2 regions of the Rhizobium sp. CFBP 8752 genome follow, and region 1 is predicted to be linked to the other one. Evidence: riboswitches for the same ligand, from Rfam matches in the RefSeq annotation. Region 1 holds a riboswitch; the other holds the start of a gene.

Region 1 (14,948 bases):
GCATCAGCTGACGGAAGAGTTCATCGAGGGCCGCACCTTCGAGGCTGCCCAGAAGATCTATTTCCCGGCCGTCCACCCGCGCGAACCCTATGCGACCGGTCGCGGCGCCAAGCGCTCGCCGTTCCACGACCGCGAAAAGGAACTCGGCGGTTACTTCATGGAGCTGGGGGGGTGGGAGCGTGCCCACGGTTACGCCGCCAACGAGCATCTTCTGGAGAAATACGGCGACCGGGTGCCGAAGCGCGAAAACGAGTGGGACAGCCGCCACTTCTGGCGCGTGTCGAACGCCGAGCATCTGGCGATGAGCGAGGATTGCGGCATCGTCAACCTCTCGCATTTCCACATGGTCGATATCGAGGGGCCCGATCATGTCGAGCTGCTCGAATGGCTGTGTGCGGCCAAGATCGGCGGCGATGGCAATATCGGCAAGGGCATCTATACCCACTTCCTCGACGACGAGGGCATGGTGCGGGCCGATTTCACCGTGTTCCGCCTGGCTGATCGCGGCCGTCTCGTCAACGGCGCGGATGCAGGGCCGCGTGACCTGCTCTACATGAAGCGTGTCGCGCAGGATCGCGGGCTCGACGTCACGATTACCGATGTCTCGGAAAAGTACATCACCATCGGCATCTGGGGCCCGAACGCGCGCGAGACGCTGAAGAAGGTCGTGGCCGACCCCGATGGTCTTAATGTCGAGAACTTCGCCTTCGCCGCGATCAAGCCTATCGAGATCGCCGGCAAGCATGTCACGGCATTCCGCATCTCCTATGTGGGCGAGCAGGGCTGGGAACTGCATATGAAATACGAAGACGGCGTTGCCGTCTGGGACGCGCTGCGCGCCACCGGCGTGATGGCCTTCGGCGTCGAGACCTATGCCAACTCACGCCGCCTGGAAAAGAGCCTGCGCCTGCAGAACGGCGATCTCCTGACCCAGTACAACCTGATCGAGGCCGATCTTGCCCGTCCGAAGGTCAAGGAAGCGGATTTCTGCGGCAAGGCGAAACATCTCGAATACAAGGCCCGCGACCATCAGCCGGCGATGCTCTGCACGCTCGTGATGACCGACAATGTCGATGCGTCCGGTGTCGCCCGCTATCCGGTCGGCTCGCTGCCGGTGATGGATCCGGACACGGGCGAGGTTCTAATCGACGACCTTGGACGGCGTTCCTATACGACCTCGATCGCCTACGGCCCGACCATCGGCCGGAACATCGCGCTCGCCTATCTGCCCTGGTCGCATTGCCAGGTCGGCCGGAAACTGACGGTGGATTATTTCAACGAGGCCTTCCCGGTGGAAGTCGCAGCGGTCGGTTACAAGCCGCTCTATGATCCTGAGAACCTCAAGCCGAGAAGCTGACCGGCTTCGGGTCCGACAAACAAAAAACGCTCCGCGGATATCCACGGAGCGTTTTTTTATTGGCTGAGTCTGGTCTTAGTACTGCGCAGTCGGGGACGAAGAGCCCTGCTGGTTGCCGTTGAGGCCGGTTGCGACGACCGACACGCGGAACTTGCCGTCGAGGTTCTTGTCGAAGATCGCGCCGACGACGATGTCGGCCTCGGCTTCGACTTCGTCACGGATGCGGCTCGCAGCTTCATCGACTTCGAACAGTGTCATGTCGGTACCGCCTGAGATCGAGATCAGCACGCCCTTGGCGCCCTTCATCGAGATGTCGTCGAGCAGCGGATTGGCGATTGCGGCTTCGGCAGCGATCAGCGCGCGGCCATCGCCGGATGCTTCGCCGGTTCCCATCATCGCACGACCCATGCCCTTCATCACCGATTTCACGTCGGCGAAGTCGAGGTTGATCAGGCCTTCCTTGACGATCAGGTCGGTGATGCAGCTGACGCCCGAAAACAGCACGCGGTCCGCGATCATGAAGGCGTCGGCGAAGCTGGTCTTGGCGTCGGCAATTCGAAACAGGTTCTGGTTCGGAATGACGATGACCGTATCGGCGGCTTCACGCAGGGCTTCGATACCCTCGTTGGCCGTCTTCATGCGGCGGTGCCCTTCAAACGAGAAGGGTTTTGTGACGACCGCAACCGTCAGGATTCCGGCAGAGCGCGCTGCGCGTGCAATCGCTGGCGCGGCACCGGTTCCGGTTCCACCACCCATGCCGGCGGTGACGAAACACATGTGCGAGCCGGCGAGATGATCCATGATCTCGTCGATCGATTCTTCGGCGGCCGCGCGGCCGATATCCGGCAGCGAGCCAGCACCGAGACCTTCGGTCACCTGCGCACCCAGCTGGATGCGGCGCGACGCCTTGGATGTCGCCAGAACCTGGGCATCCGTATTGGCGGCGATGAATTCCACGCCGTGGAGATTTTCCGTGATCATGTTGTTGATCGCGTTACCGCCACCGCCTCCGACACCGATCACGGTTATCTGCGGTTTCAATTCGGTCAAGCCGCTCTTAATATCCGTCATCTTCGTCTCCTTCAGCTCCTTCCGGTCGTCCCATACCAGAAGGACGGCGAATCGCCCCGCAGGCTATCTGTCCGCAAGGTCATAGACCAGAGCGCTGTCAGGCCAAAGAGGCAGGAGTAGGGTGAGGGCGATGTCATCGCAATTTAATGTACAGCATCCCTGAATTGAGCGACTCACGAAGGTCGTGACCAATACAAAATAGACCGTTGCGTAGATTGGTATGTTATACTATTACACTCGGCAACGGCAGAGATCGCGCGGGGATCGCTCTGGACAAGCACCGGCGTGTTCCCTATCAGTTGGGGCGCTACGGTTCTGCAATCGCAGATGAAAAGGGAATGCGGTGAAGCTTTCGGGCCCACTCCGCGACTGCCCTCGCAACTGTAAGCGGCGAGCCAGCCATCGATACCACTGATCATCCGATCGGGAAGGCGATGGAAGGCGTTCGAGCCGCAAGTCAGGAGACCTGCCGTGGCATGGACAACCAACACCGGACGAGGGGTTCCGGCAGGGAGATGATTATGACGCAAGCAATGCGCTCGTGCGCCATTTTGACGTCGAGCCGCGATGCGGCTTCAGGTCGTCCTGCCCTTTTTTCCGATCATTGAAGGACAGGACATGAAATCAGGGCTTATCGCCGCCTTAGTTGCGGCACTTCCCACATTCGCCTTTGCCGCACCGACCAGCTACCCGCTGACGATCGAGAATTGCGGTCGCCCCGTCACGTTCGACAAGGCGCCCGAGAAGATCGTCTCGATCGGTCAGGGCATGACCGAAGTGCTTTATTCGCTCGGGTTGGCCGACAAGGTGGCGGGCACCGCGGTCTGGGTCGGGCCGGTGCTTTCGCCCTATGCCGGGGTGGATGCGAAGATCAAACGGCTTGCCGACAACGACCCAAGCTTTGAATCGGTCGTTAGTCTCGAACCGGATCTGGTCGCTGCCGAGTTCGAGTGGCATGTCGGGCCGATGGGATCCGTCGGCAAGCGTGAGCAGTTTTCCGATCTCGGCATCAACACCTACGTCTCGCCCGCCGATTGCGTCGCGAAGACCAATGCCGACGGCGGCGATGGCGTTCGCAACGAACTGTTCAAGATGGACCTGATCTACCGCGAGATTACCGAGCTTTCGAAGATCTTCGATGTCGAGGACAAGGGTGCCGCCCTCATCGCAGACCTGAAACAGCGCGAAGCCGCAGCCGTCGCATCGATCAAGGGCGTTGAGCTAAAGAACCTGCCGATCGTCTTCTGGTATTCCAGCAAGGAAACCAAGGGCGATGCCTTTATAGCCGGCAAGAACAGCGCACCGGCTTATATCCTTGAGACGATCGGCGCCCGCAATGTGGTGACGACGGAAGAAGAATGGCCGCTGGTCGGCTGGGAAACGATTGCTGAGGCCAACCCCTCCGTCATCGTCGTCGCCACCATGGACCGTCGCCGCTATGCCGCGGATGATCCTGCCGTGAAGATCAAGTTCCTCGAGACTGATCCCGTCGTCAGCCAGCTGGATGCGGTGAGAAAGAAGCGTTTCGTGATGATGGACGCCCAGTCGATGAACCCGACGATCCGCACGATCGAGGGCATCGAGACACTCGCCCGGGGCATCCAGTCCTTCGGCCTTGCGAACTAGGGTGCGGCGGGAGATGATATCTTTCCCTTTTTCCGCCATCGTCGATGAGGCGAATTTGCCCGACCTGCCCAGGCGCCCCAAGTGACGCGATCCCGTATCGGACGTTGGGCGCTAGGTGCCGCAGGCGTGTTCCTGGTGCTCTCAGCGCTTCTCGTCGCCATCGTCGCCGGTGTGGCGATCGGTGAGATGACCATTCCCATGGAGACGACGATTGCGGCGGTGACGAACCGGCTCGGTCTGACCGCCATGGCACTGCCGCGCATCCAGGAAGCGGTGATCTGGGATTATCGCCTGTCACGGTCGCTGGTCGCGGCGTTTTGCGGCGCCGGACTGGCGCTGTCGGGGGCGATCCTGCAGTCGCTGCTGCGGAACTCGCTGGCCGAACCCTATGTGCTCGGCATTTCTGCGGGAGCATCAACCGGTGCGGTCAGTGTCATGCTGCTCGGCTTTGGTGCAGGCGCGATCTCGCTTTCCGCCGGGGCCTTTGCCGGCGCGCTGATCGCCTTTGTCTTCGTGGTGATGCTGTCGAGCGGACGCCAGACGGCGGACCGGACGATTCTTGCGGGCGTTGCCGCCTCGCAATTGTTCAACGCGCTCACCTCCTACATCGTCTCGACGTCTGCCAATGCCGAACAGGCGCGCAGCGTGATGTTCTGGCTGCTCGGCAGCCTTGCCGGCGTCCGCTGGCCGGAGGTGACGCTCGCCGCATCGGTGGTGACCGTCGGGCTCATCGTCTGCATCTGGCATGCGCGGGCGCTCGACGCGTTTACCTTCGGCGAGGATGCGGCGCGGTCGCTCGGCATCGCGGTCCGACGGGTCCGCGTGGTGCTGCTGCTCGTCACGGCGCTGATGACAGCGACGATCGTCAGCATGGTGGGTGCGATCGGCTTTGTCGGGCTCGTCATTCCGCATGCGGCCCGGTTTATCGTCGGTCCCGGCCATATCCGGCTTCTGCCTGCCTGTGCGCTGATCGGTGCGTTGTTCATGGTGCTCGCCGATATCGTCTCGCGCATCGTCATCGCACCGCAGATCCTGCCGATCGGGGTGGTGACGGCGCTGGTCGGCGTTCCCTTCTTCTGCGTCATTCTTTACCGGGCAAGGAGGGTCGCATGACAACCGATCCCATCTCTACCCCGGTCTTGACCGCAACCGCCGTGCGCTGGCTTGCCGGGCGCAAGGTGATCGTCGATGGCGTCACGATTTCGGTCGGTAAGGGCCGGACGCTCGGCCTGATCGGACCCAACGGTTCCGGCAAGTCGACGCTGATCCGGCTGCTGGCCGGTCTGCGGCCACCCGCCGCCGGCAATGTCACGCTCGACGGCAAGCCGATGAGCGGTTTCGCGCGGCGCGAGCTTGCCAAGCGGGTTTCAGTCGTCGAACAGCATTCGGCAACCGAGGCGAATGTCACCGTCATCGACGTGGTCCGGCTTGGACGCACACCATACCGGTCGGCTCTGTCTCCCTGGACGCAAGAGGACGACCGGATCGTGACCGAGGCACTGGTTCGCGTCGGGCTGGACGATCGCCGCGAGCAGTTCTGGCATACGCTGTCGGGGGGAGAGCGTCAGCGCGTGCAGCTTGCCAGGGCTCTGGCGCAGTCGCCGTCGGTGCTGATCCTCGACGAACCGACCAACCATCTCGACATCCAGCATCAGATCGACATCCTGCGGCTCGTCTCGGAGCTGCCGCTGACGACGGTCGTTGCGATCCACGATCTCAACCTCGCCGCCCGGTTCTGCGATGTGATCGCCGTGCTTTCCGAAGGACGCCTTGTCGCCTTCGGTCCGCCCACCGATATTCTGACCGAGAAGACGATCGCCGACGTGTTCGGCGTTGAAGCCCATGTTTCGACCTCGCCGCATCACGGCCGGCTGCATATCCAGTTCCTGATGTGAACCGGTCTAGGCGGCGGCGATCTGTAGCAGGTTGCGCAGCAGCATCGCACGGGTGAGCGCGCCGACCGAACCCTGCGGCGGCGTTACCCAACCTGCGACCTCAGCGACATCGGCGGCCACGTCCGAGACCATCGAACCTTCTGCGCCGTAGCTGATGCCGACGCCGACGACGGCGGCACCGGGTTTGACCATGTCTGCGGTGACGAAACCGGGTTGGCCAAGGGCGGCGATGACGATATCGGCGCGCCTGACGTCCTCGGCGATATCCCGAGAGCCGCTATGCAGCAGGGTCACCGTCGCATCGATTCCCCGAGCCGAAAGAAGCATGGCAAGCGGGCGACCGACGAGCTGGCCGCGGCCGATGATGGCCACCCGGCGTCCCGTAAGCGGAACGGCATTGTCCTGCAGAAGCGCGAGGATGGCGGCCGGGGTGCAGGGCAGGAGGCCCGGTTTACCCGACAGCAGCAGCCCGAGATTCTGCGGGTGCAGGCCGTCGATATCCTTGGCCGGCGACACGGCGGTCATGACGCGTGTCTCGTCGATCTGAGGCGGCAGCGGCAGTTGCACCATCTGGCCGTGGATGGCTGGATCGGCATTGACAGTGGCAATCCGTTCGAGCAGGGCTTCGGTGGTCGTATCCGAGGGCAGGCGCAGGTCGACGGCCTCGATACCGACCTCGACACAGTCCGCATGCTTTCGGCCGATATAGGTGGCGCTGGCCGGATCGTCTCCCACCAGCACCGTCACCATCTTCGGCGCAATGCCGCGCGCGCGGAGATCGGCAACCTGCGCTGCCATTTCGCGCCGCAGCCGAGCGGCGAGGGCTTCGCCGTCCAGCAGTGTTGCGGGCGTTCTTGGCGTTGTCACGCTCATTTCAGGCCGATCGAGGGATCGATGAAGCGGTTGGTCACGACCTGATCCGGCTTCACATCCGGATCGGCGCGCTCGTCGAAACGGGGCTTCACCAGTTTCAGCATCTCGGCGACGCGGTCCATATCGAAATCGCCGATCGTCGCGTTGGGGCCGTTGCCGATAATGCCGGTCTCGACCATCGTCTTTGCGGCATAGGCCATCAGCTCGGGCGCCGTCTTCCACCAGCTGGCCGCATGGCCGGCAGCGTTGAAGTCAACGATCACCTTGTTTGCCTCGGCCGGATCCTTGGCGTAGTCGGCGGTCGCCTGCTGCAGAAGCGGAACGAGCTTTGCCAGGCACGGTGCGAGCTCTTCCATCCTCGCTGTGGCGACGGAGAGCATGCCGGTGTAGTTGCGATAGCCGAGGTCGTTCATGTTGAGGTAGCCGATCGGCTTGCCCCAGTTGTTGCCGTGCTCGAACTTGTAGACTTCGCTGGTGACAAAGCCCTGGTTCAGCCATGTGCCGTTGTTGGTGACGAAATTCTCGCCGTCGCCGCGATATCCCTCGACGAACACATCCGCGGGGACGCCCTGCTCGACGAGATAGAGACCGAAGGTGCGCTTGATGGTCGAGACGTAGATCTTGCCCTTGCCGCTCTCCGCAAAGGTCTTGAGATCGGCGATCGACTTGAAGCCGTCAGGATAGGTGGCCTTGTCCCACAGGAGAACAGTCGGCGCGATATCGAGCGGCGCCATGACGCCGACAACGGGGAAGCGCTTGGAGAAGATAAAGGCGTTGTCCAGTTCCTGATAGCCGAGATGCGGCGTGACGCCGGCCTTGGAGTTGCCCATGTAGAGCGCCGAATAGGCGGTCTCGCCATCGCCCATGCCAAGCCCGCCGCCACCTTCGAGGATGGTCAGCTCGATGCCGGTCGAGCCGAGGGGACCGGTATATTGGCCGGACGTCATCTCCCCTCCCGAGCCGATCAGCTGATAGAGCGGACCTTGCTCGGCCTGGGCCAGCCAGTCTTTCTGGATGATGAACGGGCTGGGGCAGACATCGGCGAGCGGCGTCTTGTAGCGGCTCTTGGCGAACTCGCCGGCGGTCGCGCCATTTGTAGACAAGGCCGTTGCGAACGTGGCGATCACCACTGCGGTGGTCAGTGTGGCAGTCAGTTTATTTGTCATTTTCGTTCCCCTGATTGCTTTTTTTCTAGGTCATTTCAGCGGCGGTGTCAGCGTTGCCTGTCGCTCGATTCGTGCCAATGCGCAAACAGCCGGTTCCCGAGCCAGTTGAAGGTCAGGTAGACGGTGATCGACAGGGCGGAGGCGACGATCAGTGCGGCATACATCTGCTCGTATTTGAAATCGATCTTGGCGTTCATCAGCAGCTGACCGAGACCTCCCTTGCCGGACAGGAAGAACAGTTCCGAGACGATCGCGGCGATGACGGCGAGACTTCCGGAAATCCGCAGGCCCGCAAACAGGGTCGGCGCGGCAGATGGCAGCGCCGCCTTGCGCAGCATCACCCACCAGGAGGCATTCTGCAGCTTGAAAAGTTCGAGAATGTTGCGGTCGACGCTTTTGAGGCCGAGCAGCAGCGTCGTTGGAATGGCGAAGAAGGTGAAGAGCGCGACGATCAGCACCTTGGGCAGAAAGCCGAAGCCGAGGGCGCTCTGGATCAGCGGAATGATCGCCATGATCGGGATCGACTGCAGCGCCACGAGATAGGGGAAGACGGCTTTTTCCAGCGCATAGACGCGGAACATGACGATGCCGAGCATGATGCCGACGGGAATCGAGACGGCAAGTCCCGTGATGGCGATGGAGATCGTGGTCAGCGCCCGCATCAGCAGCTCAGAGCGGAAGGCTGCAATGCCGAATGCCTGGCTCCACAGGCCCTCCGCACTCGGCATCAGGAACTGGCGATGTGCCGGAAGGTCGGCACGTATCAGCGCGTAGGCGGCAACGATCAGGATGCCGAGGAGCAGAGGCGGCGCGAAGCTTAAGACGAGGCGGCGACCGACGCTTGGCGCCGGTGCAAGCGGGACGGGGCGGTAGCGCTCCACCTGGGCCTTCAGCGGCGTCGATTTGTAAGCTGCGGCAATAGGCTCGGACATGGCGCTCAGGCCTCCATGGCATTGCGAAGGGCACGCGATACCGCTCCGCACAGTTTCGAGAATTCCGGCTCGTAACGCAGGTCCGGCTGGCGCGGGAAGGGAAGGCCGATGTCGAACGTATCGATGATCCGGCCCGGACGGCGCGACATCACCACGACCTTGCTCGACATGTAGACGGCCTCGGGAATGGAGTGGGTGACGAAAATGCCGGTGAAACCTTCGCGGCAATGAAGGTCGATCACCTCGTCGTTTAACCGTTCGCGGGTGATTTCGTCGAGCGCGCCGAACGGTTCGTCGAACATGAAGACGTTGGGATTGAGCGCCAAGGACCGCGCCAGCGATGCGCGCATCCGCATACCGCCGGAAAGCCTTCGCGGATAATGGGCCTCGAAGCCGGAAAGGCCGACGAGCTCGATCTTTTCCTTGGCGATTTCGCGGCGCTTCGCGGCCGGGTAACCGCGCAGCTCCATCAGCAGTTCGACATTCCCCTGCACCCGGCGCCATGGCAGAAGGGTCGCATCCTGGAACGTGTAGCCGAGCTGTTGCCGATCGACCCAGACATCGCCGGAACTGTGGCTCGACAGGCCGCTCGCGATCCGCAGCAGCGTCGATTTCCCGCAGCCGGACGGGCCGACGATCGACACGAACTCGCCATGGCCGATGGCAAGATCGACATCGGACAGCGCTTCCGTTCCATCCGGGAACGTCATCGAGACCTTTTCGAACACGACGGCATTGCCGCCGGGCAGGGGCGGGTGGGGACGTGCACCAATATCGGTCGCAGCGACTGTCGGCGATCCCGTCATGACAAATCCCCTTTTCTCATCTCAGACCCGTCTCTCAAAACCGCAGCATGGACGTGCGGACCTGCTCGATGAAGGCCTCCGTGCGCTCATTGGTGACGTTGTTGATATCGTAGAGCGCGTGATATTTCACCTTGACCCGCGGATTGCAGACGACGCGCAGGAAGCGGGTGGCATTGCGTCGTGGCGGATCGCCGAGAACCATCGCACGCCAGCGTTTCGAGCCGTAGGTGGTGACGGTCGCGAGCTTGCGGATATTGGTGAGGCCCGGCGAAAGCTGGCCGTCCTGCAGCTTGAACGACACGTCGGGCAGAAACACCCGGTCGAAATAGCCCTTGAGGATCGCCGGCCAGCCGAAATTCCACACGGGATGGCAAAGAACCAGCGCATCGCAGGACATCAGCCGGTCGACATAGGGCGCGACGCGGCTGCGATTGATGGAAAGGTCGTGATAATCGCGCCGATCCTCCGCCGACAGAACCGGATCGAACCCTTCGGCGTAAAGATCCAGATCGTCCACCGTATGCCCGGCCTCGAGCAGGCTCGCGACGACCGTATCGTGCAGACGCGAGGCGAGGCTTCCCTTCAGCGGGTGGGCGTAAATGACATGTACCTTCATCGGTCCATAATTCTCGTTATCGGTTGAAAAGGAAGATGCGGCCGGGGGCAGGGACCCAGTCAGGATGCGTCCATGCGATCATCTTGCCGGGGTTGAGAAGGCCTTTCGGATCCGTCTGGCGCTTGAATTCGAGCTGGGCCGGATCTGTGCGTTTCATGCCGCCTTCTTCGAGCGTTACCCGATGCGGGTTGAACACGGTGACGCCCAGCGTGACTTCAAGGATCTCGATCACCTCTTCGAGCCGCTCGGGGCTCTCATAGCGCAGCAGCGGCATGGCGACGGCGGCGACCTTGCCGGAAAACCGTGTGAATTCGAAATGCAGGATCAGCTCATCGCCGAAGGTTTCAGCGATGCGGTCGATCGCGCCGTAGAGATCGTCCTGCGGCAGCATCATCTGCAGGTAGGTGATCGACGGATCGATCTTGATTGCCCGAAGCGTCGTGTGGTTCCAGGCCAGCTCATAGGCCGGAGGCAGGCGCATGCCGGCACCATCGCGGTCGGCGCGGAAGCGGATGGCGGCGCCGGCGTCTTCCTCGACTGCGGTCACCAGCCTATCGAGATCCTGTCTTGCAACCATGACCGCAACCAGGGCTTCGCCGGATTTCAGGAACGGTGCATGCCGGGTAAAAAAGCGATCGGGGATGGCGCTTTCGAAGGTCGAAAGCATGCGCAGCGTGATCGCGTCATCTTCACCGAGACGAAAGGCAAGACGGTTCGCGGAGGCAAAATCGGGTGCGCCGATCAGCACGTCGACCCAGTCTCCGGCCGGGTCGACCGGGATCTCGATCTCGATGATGACGCCGTTGACGCCGTAGGCGTGCGCCGCCTTGGCAATGTCGTCGCCGACAAGGTCGATGACGCGGGGCTCTGCCTCCATCGTCACGAGACGCAGGCGGCGGATATTGGCGGGATTGCGCAGGCCGCCCCAGCGGATGGCGCCGACACCGCTCGATCCGCCGGCGATGAAACCGCCGAGCGTCGCAGTTGCCGTGGTGGACGGAAACAGGCGGATTTCCAGGCCCTTTTCACGCGCCGCCTGTTCAAGATCCGCCATGACGGCGCCGGCTTGGGCAACGAGATGATCTTCACCGATGCGAACGACCTCGTTCATGTGTTTCATATGCAGAACGACGCCGCCCTGCAGCGGCATGGACTGGCCGTAATTGCCGGTTCCGGCACCCCTGACGGTGACGGGCACGTTGCAGCGGTGGCAGATCGAAAGGATCTCGATCACCTCGGCCTCGCTGCGGGGCGCAACAACCAGATCGCCGCAGACGTCTTTCAGGAGATCCTTCAGGATTGGGCTATACCAGTAGAAGTCCCGGCTTTTCTGCTGAACCGTGCGCGGATTGTCGTCGATATCGAACCGGGCGAGCGCTGTCCGGCAGGCTTCGAGATCTGCACTCACGCGCGCCTCCGTTCGATCCCGACTGCCTCGGCAGTGGCAGCACCCAAGGCTTTGCCGTTGCGCAAAACCGTGCGGGCGGTGTTCGTTCGGGAGAAAAGGTCGGTCCAGCTGGTTGCCTCGAAGAGGATAGCATCCGCCGGTCCGCCGGCGCGGATCATGCCGGCGCCGTCGAGCCCCATGGCGGCCGCCGGTCCTGCATTGCAGGCGGTGGCCCAGCCGGCGGGATCGCCTTCGAGCTGGCCCAGGAACTGCGCCTGGCGCATCACATCCAGCATGTCGAAATCGCCGTAGGGGTAGAATGCGTCCTGCACGTTGTCCGACGCGAAGGCGACGTTGACGCCGGCGGCGCGCAGTTCGGTGACCGGCGCAAGGCCGCGCAGACGCGGCGTGCGGCCGGTTTTGCGGTCCTGCAGGAAGCCGTTGGTGAGCGGCAGCGCCACGACATGGATGCCGGCTTCGGCAATGCCGGCGATCAGGGCTTGCGCTTCGATCTCGTTCTTTTGAGCAAGCGCGCAACAATGTCCGGCGACGATGCGTCCGGCAAACTTGTGCCGCAGGGCCGTTTCGACGACGAGCGAAAGGCCGTCAGCGGATGCGTCCGTCGTTTCGTCCACGTGAAGATCGAGGTCGAGCCCGTGTCTTGCGGCTGCCAGAAACAGCCTGTCGATCCGCTCAGGCGTGGCGCTGCCCGGTCCGATAAAGGCGCCGAGCGTGCCGTCGCGCTTCGCGATTTGCGCGCAGCGTCGATCGAAACCGTCCTGCTCCACCCGAAACAGAGCCATCAGGGCGACCGCCTGCAGGGTCAGACGGTGCTTCCAGGCGGACTGGATTTCGCCAAAGGCGATCCAGGCGGGGCTGGCATCCGGTTCCTCAAACGTATCGAGATGGGTGCGCAGCGCGACCGTGCCATGCTGTTCGGCCCTAGTGAGTGCGCGGTCCATACGCTGCACGATATCCTCGACGGTCCGGTTGGGCGCATCGGCCATCGCCAGTTCGACAGCTCCGGCAAGGCCGTTGTCGGAAAACCCGGTTCGCTCGGACGTGAAAGCCTTGTCGAGATGGACGTGCATGTCGATGAAGCCGGGCAAAGCGAGGCGTCCCTGTGCATCCCACTCGCGCTCGCTTGAGCTTGGCGCATGAAAACGACCGTCGCGGATCGTGACGTCGAAGGTGACGAGGCCGCTGCGGCTGTCTGCTGCGTGGTGGGGAAGGCCATCGACCAGCGCTGCCGGTGCACGCATATTGCGGACGGTGAGCGGCGCGTCGCCGAATGGGGGGGTAACGGCGTTCATAGCGGCGGTGTCCCGATGGCAGGCATGCCCGGATGGGCGGCGACCTCGTCCAATAACTTGGCGTAACGGGTTGCTGCATGGGCAACGATGGCGGCGCCGATCGCAGGCGTTGCGGATGCCGCATCGCCGGCGACGCCTGCCGGGTGCAGATCCTCCGCGACCCAGCCGGCGCTAATCGGGCCGAGCAGGCGAAGGACCTCGTTGTTCTCGGCGACGGCTGCCGAGGCCGGCACGAAATTGCGGGCTTCGTTCATATCGACCAGATCGGGCCGGAAATGCAGCATGGCCGCGGTCTCGACCAATCCGCCATGGATGCCGTCGCGCTGTTCGAGCGGTGAGACGAGGCCCGGCGGAAAGCCCATCGAGATCCAGCCGGCCGATACCACGAACAGCTCCGTTTCCAGCCGCAGGCTTCTCGCCGCGATCTGGAGGACCGGAACGTTGCCGCCATGGGCATTGAGAAATACCATCTTGCGGAAGCCTGCGCGGGCGACACTGTGACCGATCTGGGTGAGGCTTGCCAGAAGCGTCGCGGCATCGAGCGTGAGGGTTCCGGGGAACGACAGATGCTCGTCGGATTTCGCGTAAGTGATGGTCGGGAGGATGTAGACATCAGCATCCTCGACACGCTGGGCTGCCTCCATCGCCATACGTTCGGCAAGGATGCTGTCGGTCGCCAGCGGCAGGTGCGGGCCGTGCTGCTCCGTTGCGCCGACAGGCAGGACCGCGACAGCGCGACCTTTGTCGATGGCTGCGAAATCGGTGGTCCTGAGGTCTTGCCAAAACTGAAACGACATGGTCTGTTCGCTTATCGAGCAATTGTTCGCTAAATCGTAACGGAAGTCGCCGGTTCGTCAAGGTGAAAAATGTTGCGGTGCGGAAAAGATAGGCAGATCGGGGCTGGCGCTCTGATCTGGAAGGAGCGCCGGTGCTGGATGAAAACGACAAGGAAGTCTCGCTGACCTTCGCCAAGGGGCTGGCCGTCCTGCTTGCCTTCGACGCAAAGGATCGCGCCATCACGATCAGCGAGATTGCCGACAAGGTCCAGCTCAACCGCGCCGTTGCACGGCGGCTGGTGCGGACGCTGGAGCAGCTTGGCTATCTCGCCTGCGATCGCGGCCGCTATGAGCTGACCCCCCATGTGCTGCGGCTGAGCCAGGGTTTTATCGAGGGCCGGGGCATTCCGCAGATCATCCAGCCGGTGCTGCGCAATGCGGCGCAGGAAGTCGGCGAGTCCGTGTCTTATGCGATGCTGGACGAGACGGATGCCGTTTATGTCGCCCATGCTTTCCTACCGTCGAAATTCACGCTCAACCGGGTCACGACAGGCACGCGGGTGCCGTTGCTGCCGACAGCTTCGGGGCGGGCGATCCTCGCATTCCTCGATACCGTCCGGCTGGATGCGATCCTCGACAGTGCCGCCTACTCTGCCCATACCGACCAGACCGAGACCCACCGGGATCGCCTGGAGGACGCGCTGAAACAGATCCGCGAGCGCGGCTATGCGCTGACCGATAGCGAATATGTGAGCGGCGTCGCATCGCTGGCGGCCCCCGTGTTTCACCCCGGCATCGGCGAGGTCGTCGGTGCCGTGTCGATCATCTTCGAGCATGGACAGTATGACGAGGCGGCGCTTTCCGAAATGGCTTCACGGCTGAAGGTCTGCGCCGGGCAGATCGGCTCCACACTCTAGGGAAGTCACATGCTTGAGATCGTAACAGGGTTCGAAATTGCAGCCGGGATCAATTCCGAAACACGCCGGCGCATTTCGGCAAGCGGCCGCGCGGTTCGCTGCGTCGTGCTGCTCGATGATGGCAACCCCGGCATGGCCGCCTATGCGCGTCGCCAGAAGGCCAGTGCGCAGGAGGTCGGCATAGACCTGCAGCTCGAAGCTTATCCGTCAGAC
Region 2 (14,948 bases), on a different contig from region 1:
TCGTTCTCTCGGGCGGCTCGGCCTTCGGGCTGGACGCAGCCGGCGGGGTGCAGGCGGGCCTGCGCCAGATCGGCCGCGGTTTTCCCGTCGGTTCTGTCAGGGTGCCGATCGTGCCGCAGGCGATTCTGATGGATCTTCTGAACGGCGGGAATAAGGACTGGGGCCTCCATTCGCCCTACCGCGACATGGGCTACGACGCCTTCTGCGCCGCGCAGAAGGGCACATTCGCGCTCGGCACCGTCGGGGCCGGAACCGGCGCCACGACCGCGACCGTCAAGGGCGGCATCGGTTCGGCAAGCGCGAAGACCTCGTCGGGGCACACGATTGCCGTCCTCATGGCCGTCAATGCCATGGGCGCCGCAACGGTCGGTGATACCAAGCACTTCTGGTCGGCGCCGTTCGAGCAGGATGACGAGTTCGGTGGCCTTGGCCTTCCCGCGACATTCACAGCCGACCACATGGCCCTGCGGATGAAGGGCGTGGCGTTGAAGGCAACGACGATCGGCGTGGTCGTCACCGATGCAGTTCTGACCAAGGCGCAGGCGCACAGGCTGTCGATCATGGCGCATGACGGACTGGCACGCGCCGTCTTGCCAGCACATCTGCCGGGAGATGGCGACACGATCTTTTCGGCAGCCACCGGAAAAATCCCGATGGAAGACATGGGGGCCTTCGCCGAACTCTGCCATCTCGCGACCCTGGTCACGGCAAGAGCAGTTGCGCGGGGTGTCTTCGAGGCGACTGCGCTGCCAAACGCCAGCGCCCAACCGTCCTGGCGCGATCGGTTCGACGGCTAAAAAGCCGCGAGAGCTTCTTCCAGCCGCGACCAGTCCTTCTCTTCAGGAAGCCCCACCCGCAGATCGTCCGGACGCTCTTGGAAGCGTCGGGTCATGATCCCGTGTTCGCCGAGATGCTGGAACAGACCTTGAGCACGCCTGTCACGGATGAAACGAAATAGGGACGTGCCGCCGAAGACCGGAATGCCGGCAGCATTCAGAGCTTCGTCCAGCCTTGCAGCATCCGCGCTGAGCCTCACGCGCATTGCAGCCTGCCAATCGGAATCCGCCAGCGCTTCGCAAGCCACGTGCAAAGCCGGACCGGAGACCGCCCAGGGCCCGAGCCTCTCCTCGATCTTCACGGTGATTTCAGGATGGCCGATCGCAAAGCCCAGCCGCAGGCCGGCCATGCCATAGAACTTGCCGAAGGAGCGCAGCACGATCAGCCCGCCCTCGCCGACAGCGCCGGCAACGCTCTGCGCCTCCGACACATCCATGAAGGCCTCGTCGACGACGAGCAGGCCGCCCTTCGCGCGCATGATTTCGGCCAGCGCAAGGATGTCATCCGTCGACACGATCCGGCCGGTCGGATTGTTCGGGTTGACGATGACGGCGAGACTGGCGGTCGAGAGGTGGTCGAGATCATCCGTCTCCAGAACCTCAAAGCCTGCCATCGTCGCGGCACGCGCATGTTCCGCATAGGTGGGCGATAGGATCGCTGCCTTTCCGTCCCCTCCGACGAGACCGGCGATAATCGGCAACAGGATCTGCGTTCCCGGCCCAGCCGCGATATGAGATGGTGATGGTGCCTGGTACGCCTCAACTGCAACCGTCTTCAACCTCTCGAGCGATGAGGGCTCCGGCAGGCGCGCAAAAATATTGCCGGGGATCGGCGTATGCGGATAGGAATGCGGGTTGATGCCGGTCGATAGATCGATCCACGGCTCGGGTGCCTGAGGAAACAGCGCACGCGCCATGGCGAGGTTGCCGCCATGCTGTATCGGACTGCCCAACTCAGAGATCGCCAACGTCATGTTCCTTCTCGCATTCTTCGCACTGATCACCGAGCGCATCGTCGGCTATCCGGACTGGCTGTTCAAACGCGTCGGCCATCCTGTCACCTGGATCGGCGCGCTGATATCCGCACTCGACAGAAGATGGAACCGAGAGGGCGATGATTTCGCCAGCCGCAAACGCATGGGCATTCTCGCGCTCATCGTCCTGATCGGCTGCACCGTCGCTGCTGCACTGGCGATTGCGGCCATCCTCATGCTTTTGCCCTTCGGACCGATCCTTCTCGTTCTTGCAGCAGCCAGCCTGCCTGCCCAGAAGAGTCTTGAGACTCACGTGGAAGCCGTCGCAACCGCGTTGCGCTACAACGGGCTCGACGCTGGACGCAAGGCCGTCTCGATGATTGTCGGCCGCGATCCTGAAAAGCTCGATGACGCCGCGGTTTGCCGTGCTGCGATCGAAAGCCTGGCCGAGAATTTCTCCGATGGCGTCGTTGCACCTGCCTTCTGGCTCGGCATCGGTGGTCTGGCGGGCGGCGCGGCCTACAAGGCTGCCAATACCGCAGACAGCATGATCGGCCATCGGTCGCCGCGTCATGAAGCGTTCGGCTGGGCCGCGGCCCGGTTCGATGACCTGATCAATCTGCCGGCCTCGCGACTGACGGCCGCGCTGTTCGTCGTGGCCGCTGTCTTCGTCAAGGACGCCTCGCCCCGCGATGCCATGCGTGCAATCCGCCGTGACGCGAAACACCATCGTTCGCCGAACGCCGGCTGGCCGGAAGCGGCGATGGCGGGTGCGCTTGGCATCGCGCTCGCTGGTCCCCGAAGTTATGGCGGCCAGATGATCGAAGCCCGCTACATGGGCGATGGCAACCGGACCAATCTGAATTTTGACGATATCACCCGCGCCCTCAAGCTCGCGCGCGTGGCGGATGCGCTGCTGATCAGCCTGTTCGGCATCCTGGCGCTGCTCATCTGGCAATTTTGAGCAGTCCGTCGATATCGAGATGCTGCTCCATATGCGCGGCAAGGCGATCGAGAATGGCATCGACATTCGCCTCGTAATTCAAGCCCGACACTGTGCCGCCGAGACGCGACAGCCAGGCTGAACGCTGCCGGTCGTCGCAAAACAATCCGTGCACATAGGTGCCGACCACCCTGCCATCCCGAGACGACGCACCTTCCGGATTGCCGCCAATGCTCGAAAACGGACGTGAACAGTCGACGCCAGTGGTATGACCCGTATGCATTTCGTAGCCGGCGAAGGATATTCCGTCTGCGCTGACGCCTGTTACCGCCTCCAGCCGCTTCGACGCCGACAGAACGGTTTCGACATCGAGAAGCCCCAGCCCTTCCGCCGAACCGGGAGGACCTTCCGATCCCTCTGGATCCGATATCCGTCTGCCGAGCATCTGATACCCGCCGCAGAGGCCGAGCACCCGCCCGCCGCGCCTGTAATGAGCTGCGATATCGGTATCGAAGCCCGCTTCCCGGAGCGCCGCCAGATCGGTGATCGTCGCCTTCGAGCCGACCAGCAGCACGAGATCGCAGTCTCCAGGGATAGCCTCGCCGCGCCTGACACGGATGAGCTCGACATCCGGCTCCGCTTCCAGCGGATCGAGATCATCAAAATTGGAAATATGCGGCAGGATCGGCACTGCGATACGCATCTTCGCGCCGGGCTTGCGCGCAAACGACTGGGTCAGGCCGAGCGCATCTTCTGCCGGCAGGAGAGCCGCATCGGCGAAATGCGGCAAGAGGCCGATCGATTGCCAGCCGGTAAACGCACCGATTATCCGCATGCCCTCGGCAAACAATGCCGGATCGCCGCGAAAGCGGTTGACGATAAAGCCGTGGATCATGGCCGCGTCGTCGTCATCGATGACGAGTTTCGTGCCGGCGAGGCTGGCAATCACGCCGCCCCGATCGATATCGCCGATCAGAACCACCGGCACATCGGCAGCGCAGGCAAAACCCATATTGGCAATGTCGTTCTGGCGAAGGTTGATTTCGGACGCGCTGCCAGCCCCTTCGACCAGAACCAGGTCCGCCCTGGCTTTCAGGATCTCGAAGCTCTCAAGCACCCGCGAAAGCAGCCTCGGCTTCAAAAGCTGGTATTCGGCCGCCTTGGCATTGCCCTCGACCCTTCCCTGCACCACCACCTGGGCGCCGACTTCGCTCTGGGGCTTCAAGAGAACCGGGTTCATATGGACGCTGAGCGGCACGCCGGCAGCCCTTGCCTGCAACGCCTGCGCCCGGCCGATCTCGCCGCCATCGGCGGTGACCGCTGCATTGTTGGACATGTTCTGCGGCTTGAAGGGCAGGACACTCAAGCCCCGCAGCGTGAAGACGCGGGCAAGCCCGGCAACGACCAGCGACTTGCCCACATCCGAGCCCGTCCCCTGAAACATGAGTGCACGAGCCACCACGGTTCAGAACTCGATGCCGGCCTGGGCTTTGACGCCGGCCTTGAAGTGATGTTTGACGAGCGTCATCTCGGTCACCAGATCCGCCGCCTCGATCAGAGCCGGTTTTGCATTACGGCCGGTGACGACCACGTGCAGATCCGCCCGGCGCGCCTGTAACTGGGCAACGACCGTTTCGAGATCGAGATAATCGTAACGCAGCGCGATATTGAGTTCGTCGAGAATGACGAGGCCGATCGTTTCGTCCGCCATCAGTTCGAGTGCCATGCCCCAGGCCTTCTCGGCAGCGGCGATGTCACGCTTGAGATCCTGGGTTTCCCAGGTAAAGCCCTCGCCCATCGTGTGCCAGGCGATCCGGTCGCCGAATACCGCAAGCGCCGGCTGCTCGCCGGTCGACCATGCGCCCTTGATGAACTGCACGATCCCGACGCGTCGGTTGTGGCCAAGCGTGCGCAGCGCCAGCCCGAAGGCCGCCGTCGACTTGCCCTTGCCGGAGCCGGTATGAACCATAAGAAGACCCTTCTCGACGGTCTTCTCCGCGACTTCCGCATCCTGAACCGCCTTGCGGTTTTCCATCTTCGCGCGGTGGCGCTGCTCGGTGGTCTGATCGATTTCCTTCAACGGACTGCAAGCTCCTTGGACGTGGTCGAAATCGCCTCACCGGCACGGAAACGCTCGCGAATGACGCCGGAAAGCGCTCCGAGAATGGCCCAGAAGACGAGGTTCGTCGCGTAGACGGCATTGACGAACCGCGCATGCAGTTCGATCGGCACCGCGGTGTCATGGGTCGGGGGTAGCGGTGCGCCGATGATGTGCGGAGCAACCAGCAGGACGACCGCCAGAGCCGCAAGAAGGGCGGAACGGGTATAGGCAAGCAGCCCGAGGGCCAGGGCGGTGCAGACTGCCGTCGCGATCCACCAAATCTGCCTCGGTCCGAGTTCGGCGACGGGCATGCCGGGAAGTTCCGGCGGCAGGCCGAGGCCGGGTGCAAGGCTGACGGTGAGGAAGCCGGCAATGCCGAACATCAACCCGCCGCGCCATCCGCCGAACCCGCCGAGTGCTTCGGCGATTGCGATGGCAACCAGCGCAAAACCGATTGCAGAAAGCGCATTGGCCGCAGCCGTGTAGGTAAAGCGCTCGATCCCGTCGGCAGGCGACCATGCCTCTTCGGCATAATCATGCCCGGCAGTATCAGGAGCAGCAGCATGGCTATGCCCTTCGCCGTTGCCGCCGGCGTGTTCATACGTCTCTGCCGCAAGGATAAGCGGCACGACGGAAAAGCTTTGCATCACGGTCATCAGGAGCCCGGACAAAAGCCCTGCGATCACCGCCGTGAGGACGATGTTACGAAACAGCGACATTGGGAAAATTCCTCTTAGTGGCAGGGAAAGGCCAGCGAGTGGCGCGTATCGTGGGCCGCATTGTGCACGGCCTCGATGTGCGAGAAGCCGACAAAGCCGACGATGAACAGGCCGAGTATGGCCGTCATGCCAAGAGGGATGATTTTCGATGCGGAAACGCTGGCTGCACCGGCAGCAGAGTTCGTAACCATGGACGTCGTCTTTCTGCCCTCCACCCGAGGACTTTCACTGTGCCTATCGTCTCCGGCAGGTCTCCTGGCTCGCGGATCGAACGCCTCTGACCCGCCTTCCCGGATGTCTCCAGTGGCATGTTGAGCAGAGACTTTCCGCTTACAGTTGCGGGGGCAGCCGCGGGTTTGACGCCAAGATGTCGTCGCACCGCATTCCCTTCGATGAGCCCTCTCGGGCACCAAAGACGTGATCACTATAGACGGTTTCCCCACACGGGCAATCGCCTTTGCGACATTGACACTGCCCTGCGACAAGGCTTAGGTGACTGCGATACGGTCCCTTGCCGGCAACGGTAGGGGCTAAGAGAGAATGCGGTGCGAACCCGGGATCATCTTTAAGATCCCATGGTTCAATGCCGCGGCTGCCCCCGCAACTGTAAGCGGCGAGCCATCCTGCCACTATGGCCACTGGAGAAATCCGGGAAGGCAGGCGGATGGTGACGACCCGCGAGCCAGGAGACCTGCCGTTCGAAAACGCGCCTTTCCGGGCGGGGTGCTCCGGTAAAGCTTCTTTCACTCTGCAGGATTGGCTTGCCTTCCTGTCGTGCACCCCGATGTTATTGGCTTGGGCGGTAGTGCGACACGATGGTGATTGACGAACGAAAAGACGAGCGCGATGCGTCCGCAGACGGCCTTGCCGGCGAGCCGGATGTGACGATTTTCGTCTGCACCAATTGTCGCGAGGCATCCGACAGCGAAGCGCGCCCGGGCATCGTCCTGATGGACGCCCTTCGCGAGGCTGCCGCCGGCAAGCCGCTTTCCGTCAAACCCGTCACCTGCCTTGCCAACTGCGAAAAAGGCCCAAGTGCTGCCTTCAACCATCGCTCCGGCTGGTCCTATGTCTTTGGTCATCTGTCGCTCGACACGGTCGAGGACATCTTGGTCGGCGCGATGATGCTGGCTGACGACGAGCGCGGTTTACTTCCCCTTCGCGGCCGCCCCATGTGCCTTCGCGGCAAGGGCATGACGGCCCGCATTCCCCCATTCCAGCACCACGAGGACCTGCCTTCATGAGCGTTTCATTCGACCGCGTTCCCTGCACCGTGATCACCGGGTTTCTCGGTGCCGGCAAGACCACGCTGATCCGTCACCTGATCGAAAACCTCAAGGGCAAGCGCCTCGCGATCATCGTCAACGAGTTCGGCGATGTCGGCATCGATGGCGACGTGCTGAAGGGCTGCGGCATCGAGAGCTGCCCTGACGACAACATTATCGAGCTTGCCAACGGATGCATCTGCTGCACCGTCGCCGACGACTTCGTCCCGGCGATCGACCAGATCCTGGCCCGTGAACCGCGCGTCGATCATATCCTCATCGAAACCTCCGGCCTTGCCCTGCCGAAGCCGCTCGTCCAGGCGTTCCAGTGGCCGGATGTGAAGGCCCGCGTGACGGTAGATGCCGTCATTGCCGTGGTGGACGGTCTGGCGCTTGCGCAAGGTCGCGTGGCCGACGATCACGAAGCGCTGGAAGCGCAGCGCAGCCAGGATAGCTCGATCGACCACGACGACCCGGTCGAGGAAGTGTTCGAGGACCAGATCGCCTGCGCCGACATGATCGTGCTGACCAAGACCGACCTTCTCGACCAGGCGTCGCTTGCCGCCGCCAAGGGCCGCGTCCAGGCGCATCTGCCGAGCGCGGTCAAGATCGTGCCGGCCGCAAACGGCGCCGTCGATCCGAGCGTGCTGATCGGTCTCGGTCTTGCCGTCGAGGACGATATCGAAAACCGCAAGACCCATCACGACGACGAGCTTGATCACGATCACGACGATTTCGACAGTTTCGTCATCGATATCCCAGCCGTTGCCGATGCCGACGAGCTTGCTGCCCGCATTTCCGCCACGGCAGAAGCGGAAAACGTGTTGCGCATCAAGGGTTTTGTCGACGTCGCGAACAAGCCGATGCGCCTTCAGGTGCAGGCGGTCGGTTCGCGCGTGAACCATTATTTCGACCGCGCCTGGGGTGCCGGCGAGACCCGCCAGAGCCGCCTCGTCGTGATCGGCGAAAAGGGCATGGACCGGGCGGCGATCGAAAAGATGCTGGCGGCGTAAGAGGGTTTTAGAAGGAAAAGGATGCATATTCTCGCCACCACTTCGTCGTCGCTCGACGACCTGATCGAGCCGGTCGACCTCAACCAGTCGCCGGCAGATGTGGTGGTGCTGTCTTTTTCCGGCAGTGACCTCAACGGCATTGCAGCGGGCTGGAGCGATGGCAAGGCGAGCCTCTGCCTTACCAATATCTCCGACCTGCGCCATCCGATGTCCGTCGATCTCTGGTTGGAAAAGACCGCTTCCCACGCGCGCTTCATCCTCGTGCGCATTCTCGGCGGCTACGATCGCTGGGCCTATGGCGCCGATCAGCTGTCGCGCCTGGCGAAGCGCAAGAAGATCCCGCTCGCGATGCTGCCAGGGGAATGCAGCATCAGCGACGACCGCCTGGCGGCTGCCTCGACAGTGCCCGATGCGACGCTGACGGACGTTCTTGCCTTCTTCCGCGAAGGCGGGCCGGACAATATGCAGCGTCTGGCGCGTCGGCTGGATGCGCTGGCAAACGGCGATACGCAAAGCTTGCCGACCCCGACGCCGATGCCGAAGCGGGGCTTCTACAAGCCCGGCCACGGCATCTCGACCGGCGAGGAGCTTCTGGCTGGCTTCCCGCCCCATGCGCAGCGGCTGCCGATCCTGTTCTACCGCTCCACCTTGCTTGCCAACGATGCAGCACCGATCGACGCGATGTATGAAGCACTTGCCGCCCGCGGCTTCGCACCGATGCCGATGTTCGTCGGCGGCCTGAAGGATGCAGAAACCATCGGCTTTGTCGAACAGGCGATCGCAGAGCTCGATCCGACGGCCATTCTCACCACGACGGCCTTCGCAAGTGCTGCCGATGACAACGGCGACACGATCTTCGACCGCTCAGGGGTTCCCGTCTTCCAGCTGGTCACCGCAACGACACGGCGCGACGGATGGGTGGAAGGCCGCCGCGGCCTCAACCCTTCCGATCTCGCCATGCATGTCGTGCTGCCGGAACTGGACGGCCGCATCCTTGCCGGCGCGATCTCGTTCAAGGCAGGCGACAAGACGGCCGATCTCGTCAACCAGCCAGAACCGGACCGTATCGAACACGTTGCAGACCGGATCGCCGCCTTTCTGGCCATGAAGACCGTTTCGAGGGCCGAGCGAAAGCTCGTCATCCTGATGCCGGATTATCCGAGTGCGCCGGGCCGCACCGGTTATGCCGTCGGCCTCGACGTGCCGCAAAGCGTTCTGACGATCCTCCGCACGCTATCGACAGCCGGCTATTCGATTTCGGATATTCCGCAAACCCCGCGCGCGCTTCTGGATCTTCTGGCCGCAAGAACGGCGCAATTTCCGCTTGCAACCTACAGCCCTTCAGCTGGCATCGATGCCGCCTGGGGCGAACCCGCGATGGACGCGGATCTCGAAGACGGCGCCTATCGTTTCCGCGCCGCGCAGTTCGGCAATGTCACGGTGGCGCTTGCCCCGGACCGTGGCCGCGATGCCGACCGGCGCACTGACTATCACAGCCCGGACCTGCCGCCGCGCCACGCCCTCAACGCCTTCGGTCAGTGGATGCGCGATGCCGTAGGTGCCCATGCGATCGTTCATGTCGGCGCCCATGGCACGCTGGAATGGCTGCCGGGAAAGACCGTGGCACTGTCGAAAGACTGCTTCCCGGAGCTCGTGACCGGTGGCCTGCCGGTCATCTATCCGTTCATCGTCTCCAATCCCGGCGAGGCGGCGGTTGCCAAGCGGCGCATTTCCGCGGTTACCATCGGCCATCTGCCGCCGGTTCTGACAGGCGCAGGCCTTTCGGACGAGCAGACGAAACTCGAGCTGCTGGTCGACGAATACGCGCAAGCGGACGGGCTGGACAGGCGCCGCCGCGACCGGCTGGCGAAACTGATCGTCGAGACCGCGGGCGACTGCGGACTGGCATCCGAGGCCGGCATAACCGGTGATGACGACCCCGACACCGCGCTCAGCCGCATCGATGCGTTTCTCTGCGACCTCAAGGACTTCGCCATCAAGGATGGCCAGCACGTGTTCGGCGAAATCGCAGGCGGTGATGACGATCCGCTGCGGATCGCCAGTGCCGGAACCGAAATGCAGGCGCTGCTCGATGCTCTCGATGGCCGGCATATCCGCCCCGGACCATCGGGCGCGCCGGCACGGGGCCGCCGCGACGTGATGCCGACTGGCCGCAATCTTTACGCCAGCGATCCGCGCACCCTGCCGACCCCGACCGCGTTCGAACTCGGCAAGCGTGCCGCCGACGAGATATTGCGCCGATACCTGCAGGACCATGGCGACTGGCCGAAAAGCCTCGTCTTCGATCTCTGGGGCAGCGCTTCGCTTCGAAGCGGCGGCGAGGAAGTGGCGCAGGTTCTGGCGCTGATGGGTGCCAGACCCGTCCAGGACGCCGCAACCGGCCGCGTCACCGGTATCGAGGTTCTGGCGCCTGCCACACTCGGACGCCCGCGTATCGATGTGAGCCTTCGAATTTCAGGCCTGTTCCGCGACATGTTTCCGGCACTGATCGCGCTTCTTGATGCCGCCATGCGGGCGATTGCCGCGCGCGAGGAAGCACCGGGCGACAATCCGCTGGCAGAGGATGCGCAGACGCTCGGCCATGTGCCCCCGCGCATCTTCGGCTCGGCCCCCGGTACCTACGGTTCCGGCATCGAGGAAAAGCTTGCCGACGGCAGCTGGGGCGAACGCGAGGAACTCGGCCGTCTCTATCTCGAAGCCACCAGCCACGCGTTCGGCGGCGCTGATGGCGACGGCGTCCACGTTCCCAGCGGGTTTGCCGAGCGAATCGGCAGCGCCGACCTGCTTGTCCATACCGGCGACGATCCCGGCCGCGATCTTCTCGATGGTTCCGCCGACGTTGCCTTCATCGGCGGCTTTTCGGCGGCCGTCGCGGCACTTGGCGGCAAGGCGGATGTGATCGCGCTCGATACGACCGATCCGCAGAAGCCGAAAGCCCGCTCCATCTCCGAGGCCGTGACCCGGGTCGTGCGCGCCCGTGCCGTCAACCCACGCTTCATCGCCGGCCAGATGCGCCACGGTCCCCGCGGTGCAGCCGAACTGGTCGAAACCGTCGACCGGCTGATCGGCTTTGCCGAGACCACCCACGCCGTTCCGCAATCGCTGATTGATGCGACCTATGACGCCTATCTGGGTGACGAAAAAGTCCGCGACTTCCTGTTGTCCCAGAACCCCGAAGGCGCCCGCTACATGGGCCTGCGGTTCCGCGCGGCGCTCGATCGCGGTCTCTGGCATCCGCGCCGCAACGCGGTGGATGCCGAGTTGGAAATGCTGGCAGACGACTGCGAAAGGCTGGTCGCATGACAGCACTCGCACGCGACCCAGCCGAACCGGACATGAGACGCGGCGCCTGCCCTGCCCTGTCTGCGCCGATGATGACGGGCGACGGCCTGCTTGCGCGTGTGCCGCTGACCGCTTCAATTGCGCCGGAGCAACTGGCCGATCTTTGCCGCCTGGCAATGCGCCACGGCAACGGCATGATCGACATTTCAGCCCGCGGCAACCTGCAGATTCGTGGCCTCAGCGAAACTTCCGCGCCGCGTCTCGAGGCCGAGGTGCGGGCCATGGACCTGCCGCTGCGCGATGGCCTTGCCGTCGAAGTGCCGCCGCTTGCCGGTGACGAAGCCACGGAGATTGTAGATCCGCGCCCGCTGGCAGACGCGATCAGAGACCGTGCCCGTGACATCAAAGGCCTTGCGCCAAAGATGTCTGTTATCGTCGATGGTGCGGGTCGCCTGACACTTTCCGGGTTGATCGCCGATATCCGGCTGGTCGCGGTGGACGCAGATGGCGAAATCCGCTGGAAGATCCTGCTTGGCGGCACCGAAGGTTCCGGGCGCGTTTTCAATGTTTTGACTGAAACACAGGCCGTCGAAGCGACAATCGCACTGCTCGAAAAGCTCGCCTCGCTTGGAAGCGATGCCCGCGGTCGCGACCTCGCTTCAGACTTGCCGGTCAACGATTTCACTGCCGCAACCGTATCGCCCTTCACGCTGCATGGCCTTTCGGACGGCACGTTCGCGACCGGCATCGGCCCGGCTTTCGGCCAAACCCATGCCGGAAACCTGATTGCCCTCTGCAACGAGGCCACCCGCCTGGACCTCCGCACCGTCAAACCGGCACTCGATCACTCGCTCCTGTTTTTCGGCAGCGAGACCGCGTGCCGCACATTGACGGCATTTGCCGCAGACACCGGTTTCGTGACGTCGGCTGCCGATCCGCGCGGTCATATCGCTGCCTGTACCGGACGCCCGGCCTGCCGTTCCGGCACCATTGCCACCCACGAGATCGCCACGCGCGCTGCCACAGAATGCGCCGATCTGCTGGACGGCTCGATCAAGCTGCATGTGAGCGGCTGCCCTAAGGGCTGCGCCCATCCGCAAGCAACGGCACTGACGCTGTGCGGCATGCCGGATCACGTTTCGCTGGTTGCCTCTGCGAAAGCGAGCGGCCAACCCTTTGCTTCCATCGCGTTTGCCGATACCAACGCCACGCTTCGCCGCCTTGCCGCTCTCGTTCGATCGGAACGGCGATCGGGGGAAAATTCCGCTGCCTGCCTTGCCCGGATCGGTCCGGACCGGCTTTGCCAGGCGGCCATACCAGGATGACCATGACCAGTTACGACTATATCCACGAAGGCGATGCGATCTATCTGAAGTCCTTTGCGATCATCCGCGAGGAAGCCGACCTTTCCGCTTTTTCGGAAGAGCAGGCGGATGTCGCGGTCCGCATGATCCACGCCTGCGGCCTGGTCGAGGCGGCCGAACATTTCCGCTTCTCCGACGACTTCGTTTCTGCAGCCCGCAATGCGCTGCTGGACGGCAAGCCCATCTATTGCGACGCGTTCATGGTGGCGCAGGGGATAACCCGGGCAAGGCTACCGGCCGACAACGAGGTGGTCTGCACGTTGCGCGACAGCCGCACGATTGAACTCGCCAAAACGATCGGCAACACGAGATCGGCAGCGGCACTGGATCTGTGGGACGCGATGGAAGGCTCGGTCGTCGCCATCGGCAATGCGCCGACAGCCCTGTTTCACCTGCTGGAACTGCTGGATGCCGGTGCACCGCGCCCAGCCGCAATCATCGGCATGCCGGTCGGCTTCGTCGGTGCCGCTGAATCCAAGGAAGCCCTGATGGAATCGACGCATGGCATTCCCTATGCCGTGGTGCGCGGCCGCATGGGCGGCTCGGCCATGACGGCCGCTGCCGTCAACGCGCTGGCGAGGACAGGCCTTTGAACCCCTATGGTACCAAAGGCAGGCTGATCGGCGTCGGCACCGGGCCCGGTGATCCGGAACTGATGACGCTGAAGGCCGTCCGTGCCATCAATGAAGCGGATGTGCTCGCTTTCTTCTGCAAGAAGGGCTCATCAGGCAACGGCCGCACCATTGTAGACGCGCATATCCGCCCCGGCACGATCGAGCTGCCGCTTGTCTATCCGGTCACGGTCGAGACCCACAAGGACGAAGCCGACTACAAGACGCCGATCAACGATTTCTTCGATCGTTCGGCCGAAGAAGTCGCAGCTTACCTCGATGCCGGTAAGACCGTCGCTGTTCTCAGCGAAGGAGACCCGCTGTTTTACGGGTCCTACATGCATCTGCATGTCCGGCTGAAGGATCGCTACGAGGTGGATGTGATTGCCGGCGTCACCGCAATGTCCGGCTGCTGGTCGATGACGGGCCTGCCACTGGTGCAGGGAGACGATATCCTGAGCGTGCTGCCCGGCACGTTGTCTGAGGAAAAGCTGATCGAGCGTCTCTCCGATACCGATGGCGCCGTGATCATGAAGGTCGGGCGCAACCTGCCGAAGATCCGCCGGGCGCTGGCCGCAGTCGGCAAGCTTTCAGGCGCGCTCTATGTCGAACGCGGCACCATGGCCAACGGCGCCTCGGAGCGGCTGGAAACCCGCGACGAAAGCCCGGCGCCCTATTTCTCCCTCGTGCTCGTTCCCGGATGGACCAATCGTCCGGGGCCCGATCATGGAGCGGCAGAATGACGGGATCGCTGACGGTCGTCGGGCTTGGCCCCGGAAGTCCGGACCAGATCACCCCGGAAGCACTGTCGGCGGTTGCGTCGGCAACCGATTTCTTCGGCTACTTTCCCTATATCGACAGGCTGAACCTGCGACCGGACCAGCGCCGCCATGCCTCTGACAATCGCGAGGAGCTGGCACGCGCCAAGGCGGCGATCGACATGGCAGCGAGAGGCGGCAAAGTCTGCGTCGTCTCGGGTGGAGATCCCGGCGTCTTCGCGATGGCGGCAGCCGTCTGTGAAGCGATCGACGAAGGTCCGGCAGAATGGCGCGATATCGATCTTTCCATCGTGCCAGGCGTCACCGCCATGCTGGCGGTTGCGGCAAAGGCTGGAGCACCTCTCGGCCATGATTTCTGCGCGATTTCGCTGTCGAACAACCTGAAACCCTGGGCCATCATCGAAAAGCGTCTCGTCGCCGCGGCAACGGCCGGCTTCGTCATGGCCTTTTACAATCCGATCAGCAAGGCGCGGCCGCATCAGCTGGATGAAGCCTTCGAGATCCTGCGCGCCAACCTGCCGGGCACGGTGCCGGTGATCTTCGGCCGCGCCGCCGGCCGGCCTGACGAGGCGATCCGGATCGTGCCCTTGGCGGAAGCTCAGGGCGACATGGCCGACATGGCGACCTGCGTGATCGTCGGCACGACAGAGACCAAGCTGATCGAAAGAACCGGCAACCGACCGATCGTCTATTCGCCGCGTTTCCTGCGGGAGAGCGTCCAGTGACGCACCCGGTCGACCAGCACGTCCACGCTTGTGGAAGACGGCACATCCGGCAGCTCGGGCCGTTCGATCAGGATGACGTCGATTCCGAGGCGCCGTGCAGCGCTGATCTTGGCCACACTGGCGCGACCGCCACTGTTTTTCGAGACGATCAGGTCGATGCCGTGCTCCTCGAGCAGCCGGATCTCGTCACCCTCGGAAAACGGCCCACGGGCAGTGATGTAGGTCACATCCGGCAGGTCCAGCGGCGGATCGACCGGATCGACGCTGCGCACCAGGTATCGATGCTGTTTTCTCACTTCGAAAGGCAGAAGTTCC

The links. Region 1 has a riboswitch for cobalamin ahead of IFT59_RS03770 (ABC transporter substrate-binding protein). Riboswitches for the same ligand answer to the same signal wherever they lie in the genome.
Region 2: it holds a riboswitch for cobalamin, as region 1 does, so the genes downstream of both, IFT59_RS22760 (CbtB domain-containing protein) here and IFT59_RS03770 (ABC transporter substrate-binding protein) in region 1, are expected to answer to the same signal.

Annotation. Positions count from the first base shown of each region.
Region 1 covers NZ_JACYUZ010000001.1:790,816-805,763, forward strand. The annotation lists gene IFT59_RS03760 (GcvT family protein) at 1-1,357, shown strand, start outside; gene ftsZ (cell division protein FtsZ) at 1,433-2,428, opposite strand; cobalamin riboswitch at 2,722-2,916, shown strand; gene IFT59_RS03770 (ABC transporter substrate-binding protein) at 3,047-4,054, shown strand; gene IFT59_RS03775 (iron chelate uptake ABC transporter family permease subunit) at 4,136-5,167, shown strand; gene IFT59_RS03780 (ABC transporter ATP-binding protein) at 5,164-5,949, shown strand; gene IFT59_RS03785 (tetrahydrofolate dehydrogenase/cyclohydrolase catalytic domain-containing protein) at 5,956-6,816, opposite strand; gene IFT59_RS03790 (hypothetical protein) at 6,819-7,988, opposite strand; gene IFT59_RS03795 (ABC transporter permease) at 8,036-8,920, opposite strand; gene IFT59_RS03800 (ABC transporter ATP-binding protein) at 8,926-9,726, opposite strand; gene IFT59_RS03805 (NAD(P)H-dependent oxidoreductase) at 9,761-10,342, opposite strand; gene IFT59_RS03810 (FAD-binding protein) at 10,359-11,750, opposite strand; gene IFT59_RS03815 (cytosine deaminase) at 11,747-13,042, opposite strand; gene IFT59_RS03820 (creatininase family protein) at 13,039-13,839, opposite strand; gene IFT59_RS03825 (IclR family transcriptional regulator domain-containing protein) at 13,971-14,735, shown strand; gene IFT59_RS03830 (bifunctional 5,10-methylenetetrahydrofolate dehydrogenase/5,10-methenyltetrahydrofolate cyclohydrolase) at 14,745-14,948, shown strand, end outside.
Region 2 covers NZ_JACYUZ010000006.1:141,940-156,887, reverse strand. The annotation lists gene IFT59_RS22790 (P1 family peptidase) at 1-797, shown strand, start outside; gene cobD (threonine-phosphate decarboxylase CobD) at 794-1,810, opposite strand; gene cbiB (adenosylcobinamide-phosphate synthase CbiB) at 1,809-2,774, shown strand; gene IFT59_RS22775 (cobyric acid synthase) at 2,758-4,215, opposite strand; gene cobO (cob(I)yrinic acid a,c-diamide adenosyltransferase) at 4,219-4,833, opposite strand; gene IFT59_RS22765 (CbtA family protein) at 4,830-5,573, opposite strand; gene IFT59_RS22760 (CbtB domain-containing protein) at 5,588-5,764, opposite strand; cobalamin riboswitch at 5,802-6,002, opposite strand; cobalamin riboswitch at 6,060-6,286, shown strand; gene IFT59_RS22755 (DUF1636 family protein) at 6,392-6,817, shown strand; gene cobW (cobalamin biosynthesis protein CobW) at 6,814-7,851, shown strand; gene cobN (cobaltochelatase subunit CobN) at 7,873-11,175, shown strand; gene cobG (precorrin-3B synthase) at 11,172-12,479, shown strand; gene IFT59_RS22735 (precorrin-8X methylmutase) at 12,482-13,111, shown strand; gene IFT59_RS22730 (precorrin-2 C(20)-methyltransferase) at 13,108-13,872, shown strand; gene IFT59_RS22725 (precorrin-3B C(17)-methyltransferase) at 13,869-14,633, shown strand; gene IFT59_RS22720 (cobalt-precorrin-6A reductase) at 14,597-14,948, opposite strand, start outside.